One region of the Piscibacillus salipiscarius genome, then DNA from elsewhere that is predicted to be linked to it. Evidence: riboswitches for the same ligand, from Rfam matches in the RefSeq annotation. Region 1 holds a riboswitch; the other holds the start of a gene.
What was found. Region 1 has a riboswitch for S-adenosylmethionine ahead of ACFSW4_RS13055 (methionine ABC transporter ATP-binding protein). Riboswitches for the same ligand answer to the same signal wherever they lie in the genome.

Region 1 (2,205 bases):
TAAAGTTTCGTAAGTGGCTGTCCACATTTCATCCATTTGTACATTTGGAAATAAATCAGTCAACATCTTGAATCACCTCAACTTCCACACCCGATGACTGAATATAGTTGATCGTTTCGGTGATAACCTTTTGATCGCCACTAATCTCAACATAAAGCGTTCCATAAGCTCCTTCTTGAGTTGGCGAAATGGAACCTTGTAAAATGTTAATGTCAACAACGTACTTTCTTAATACATCTGAAATGAGTGCCCGCTTTGCATCATTACCGATGAAGTGAAGTTTAACCACTTCGCTATTTGAATCGTTAGTGACGAATCGATGTAAACCTTCTTGGTTATGCTCGAGTGGACTGAGTTGCTGCACAAAGCGCTTAGCAGTTTTAGACTGCGGTTTCACAAATACATCTAACACGTCACCTTGTTCAACGACCTTGCCTTGATCCATAACAGCTACGCGGTGACAAATTTTCTGAATCACATGCATCTCGTGAGTGATCATGATAATCGTTAAGTTTAGTTTTTTATTAATAGATACAAGAAGATCCAAAATATCATCCGTTGTTTCTGGGTCTAATGCAGAAGTTGCCTCATCACAAAGTAAGACGTCTGGATCATTTGCCAGCGCTCTGGCAATCCCAACGCGCTGCTTTTGACCGCCACTTAATTGAGATGGATAAGAATTTTCTCTTCCCTTCAGACCAACAAGCTCGATTAATTCAGATACTTTCTCTTTACGTTCTGATTTTGAAACACCCGCAATTTCAAGCGGGAAAGCAATGTTCTCAAACACTGTTCTTGACCAAAGCAGATTAAAGTGCTGAAAAATCATCCCGATTTTCTGGCGCTCTTTACGAAGCTTGCCTATATTTAAGCTTGTAATATTGGTCTGATTAATCGTAACGTCCCCGTTCGTTGGTTCCTCTAAGCGGTTAATCAATCTAATGAAAGTACTTTTCCCCGCGCCACTGTAACCAATGACACCGAAAATCTCACCTTTATCTATGTTAATAGACACATCATCGACGGCTTTAACTTCTTGATGTTTTGTTTTAAAGACCTTTGACAATCCTTTAATTGAAATCATGTAAAAATCTCCCTTTAACCCTTTTAATCATTAATGATTTAATCAGTAAAAAGACCTTTCCGTTCATAAGAGAACAGAAAGGTACATCCGTTCTCTTATCTACCAAAGCATCATACTTTGCAGGAATTAGCACCTGTCAGGAACACCTGATGGTTGCCGGGCTTCGTAGGGCCAGTCCCTCCACCTCTCTGGATAAGAGTATTATTTGTATATTTTTATATATAAATCATCTTAGTGAATATTCTTAGGACGAAAAATAAAAAAGCCCTTTTCATGCAAGCGCAAGAAAAGAGCCGAATTCACCGTCACTTTTCTTATCTTGCAATGAATCTCTTCATTGCTGGAATTAGCACCTGTTAGGAATATCCTAATGGTTGCCGGGCTTCGCAGGGCCAGTTCCCTCCGCCTCTCTGGATAAGAAATCATGTTTTATTAATTTGATTGATTTTTATGTTAGCATGGTAATGTAGACAAGTCAATAATAAAATCTTATTAAAGGATGATCAACAATGAAAGCACCAATTTTCGAACTTCCTTTCCTAGATAGTCCTAACCAAACATTTAATTTAGAAGATGTATTAGGAAAAAAAGTCGTTCTAATAACTTTTTGGGTGTCATGGTGCCCTGACTGCGCTCGTGACCTTCCTAAAAAAGAGCAGTTCTATAAAACATCTCGCAATGATGAATTAGAAATGCTGACGATTAATGTTACGAGTCGTGAGCATGGTGAAGAAGAAGCGCTAAAATATCAGGAACAATTTTTAACAGAACCTGTTCTAAAAGATAACGGACGAGAAGTTTATGACCTATACGAATGTGAAGGTGTTCCAACAACCATCATTATAGATAAAGAGGGACAAGTCGTTGGACATTTTGGAGATCAAGCTGAATTCGTCTCCATCGTTCATAAATTAAGCGAGGCCTTAAACTAAGTAAGGCCCCATTTCTTTCAATAAGTATGGAACAGAATGAAATGTGTACAATCGATCTTTAAGCTCGCCTTGTCTAAATACCATCAAGCATGGAACGCTTGTCACTTCATGTGCTTGCACCCAGTCAGGTGCTAACGTTGCATTAAGTTCATAAAATTTATCTTGTTCTAAAGTTTCTTCAATATATTC
Region 2 (2,205 bases), on a different contig from region 1:
GGCAAAATGGCAACGAGTAAGATAATGAATGGGACTGACCGAAATATGTTTACAATGACATTGAGTACATTAAAAACAGGTCCATTTTCTATAAGCCCACCCTCTCGAGTAACGACTAACGCAATGCCGAGTGGTATTCCAATTAAACATGCTAGAGCTAGAGATATAAACACCATTAGTAACGTTTCATTTGTTGCTTCAGCAATTCTTGGCCACATTTCAATAATATTAACGTCCATCTGACTTCACCTCCTGGATGATCACTTGTTGTTTGATATATTCTAATGCTCTTTGGATCTCATCATCATCACCTTGGAATTCGACGATTAAATTCCCGAACGGTGAGTCCTGAAGTTCCGTAATTTGGCCGTAAAGCACGTTCACTTCTAAGTCAAATTGTTTCGCTACATTGGATAAAACCGGCTGACTTGCTGATCCGTCCGTGAACGTCACACGGTAGATATAGCGTGTTTCAACTTGGTCTAAAATAGATTTTGGTATTTCGTCATTCATCACTGTCTGAACAAATTTTTGTGTTGTCGGATGTTTTGGTTGTGAAAATAGGTTAAAAATCGATCCCGCTTCAACCACTTTTCCATCCTCCATCACGGCTACTCGGTCACAAATTTCCTTAATAACATTCATCTCATGCGTAATTATTAAAATAGTTATGTTGTATTCATCACGAACTTTTTTTAATAAATTAAGAATGGATTTTGTTGTTTCAGGATCAAGAGCAGATGTTGCTTCATCACAAAGTAAAATACTTGGCGATGTCGCTAAAGCTCTAGCAATTCCGACGCGCTGCTTTTGCCCGCCAGATAACTGGTCAGGATAATGATTCGCGCGGTCGCTTAAACCAACGAATTCGAGTATTTCATTGACCCTTTCTTTGACTTTTCTTTTCGGTGCCCCAGCAAGCGTAAGTGGAAATGCGACATTGTGAAACACCGTTTTCGTCTCGAGTAAATTAAAATGTTGAAAAATCATTCCGATTCCGCGCCTAATGCTACGAAGTTTTCCTGATGATACTTGAGACATATCTTGGCCATCAATTAAGACTTTTCCAGAACTCGGTCGTTCTAATTGGTTCACAAGCCTAACTAACGTACTTTTACCTGCACCACTGAAGCCAATCACGCCAAAGATTTCACCTTTTTGAACCTCTAAATCTACCTGATTAACCGCCTTAAATGATGTTCCTTCGTGGTCAAATGACTTGGTGACTTGATCAAATCGAATCATCTATGTACCTCCTAAACAGTAAAAAACCCTCTCCCCTTATCCAATAGGAATAAGAAGAGAGGGTTGCCATCGTGTATGTAGCCCAGCTCTTCTTATCTTTCAAGCATTCACGACATACTTGCTGGAATTGGCACAGTGTCTGATCGTCATCAGACCCGCTGCCGAGGTTTCAAAGGGCCAGTCCCTCCACCTCTCAGGATAAGAAGAATATATATTTCGGTTTTCGTTATTTAATTTGTGATGTTATCCATCATAATCTGAATTTTAATCACTGTCAATATTTTTTTAAAAATTATGTCGAAGCTATTCCGTTTGGGGTATACCAACAACAAGGATATCTACCCCGTTTTTCAGTTGATCTACCCCATTTAAAAATATATCTACCGTGAAATTTGTCGACGGAGTAAAAAACGCTTTTTAATCCACCCTATATAGCGAGATACTAACCGAAAGATAAAAAACTCCGCTCAGTGCGAAGTTTTTTCTAGTATTTATTTACTCTTAGAGAGATAATCTACAATTCCCATGGCGCATACTTGAAGATCTAAGCTTAAATACTTATAAACCGTATGGCTGCTTGGTATGTTGTGTTCAACTAGATGCGTTGTGACAATATTGCTTAAACCATCTTCTACAAGTTTAGTTTTTTCTTCAAAAGAAGCATTAGGATGATCTTCAAAAACCTTTTCCCCAACCCCAACAAAACGCGGTAACCAAAAACGGATTTGTTCATACACATGTTTCGGGTCTCGAGACCTACCGAAGTGACCGAAATATATTTGATCCACATTTAGGTTTTCAATTTTCTTAAGTGATTTTAGCATAGCGTCAGGGTCGAATTGATTTGGTGATGTCGATGGTAAAACAAAGTTTAGCCCTTCTGCTTGAGGATAGTGAACCCCTATCGTATCACCAGTAAAAATGCCGTTACTTAATGAATCATGGATACTTAAGTGATGC

Region 2: another riboswitch for S-adenosylmethionine. It lies ahead of ACFSW4_RS07900 (methionine ABC transporter ATP-binding protein); the one in region 1 lies ahead of ACFSW4_RS13055 (methionine ABC transporter ATP-binding protein).

What each region holds. Positions count from the first base shown of each region.
Region 1 covers NZ_JBHUMZ010000047.1:2,056-4,260, forward strand. The annotation lists gene ACFSW4_RS13050 (methionine ABC transporter permease) at 1-66, opposite strand, end outside; gene ACFSW4_RS13055 (methionine ABC transporter ATP-binding protein) at 56-1,084, opposite strand; SAM riboswitch class I at 1,177-1,283, opposite strand; SAM riboswitch class I at 1,396-1,505, opposite strand; gene ACFSW4_RS13060 (TlpA disulfide reductase family protein) at 1,594-2,016, shown strand; gene ACFSW4_RS13065 (thioredoxin family protein) at 2,008-2,205, opposite strand, start outside.
Region 2 covers NZ_JBHUMZ010000019.1:183,701-185,905, forward strand. The annotation lists gene ACFSW4_RS07895 (methionine ABC transporter permease) at 1-239, opposite strand, end outside; gene ACFSW4_RS07900 (methionine ABC transporter ATP-binding protein) at 229-1,245, opposite strand; SAM riboswitch class I at 1,335-1,450, opposite strand; gene ACFSW4_RS07905 (MBL fold metallo-hydrolase) at 1,737-2,205, opposite strand, start outside.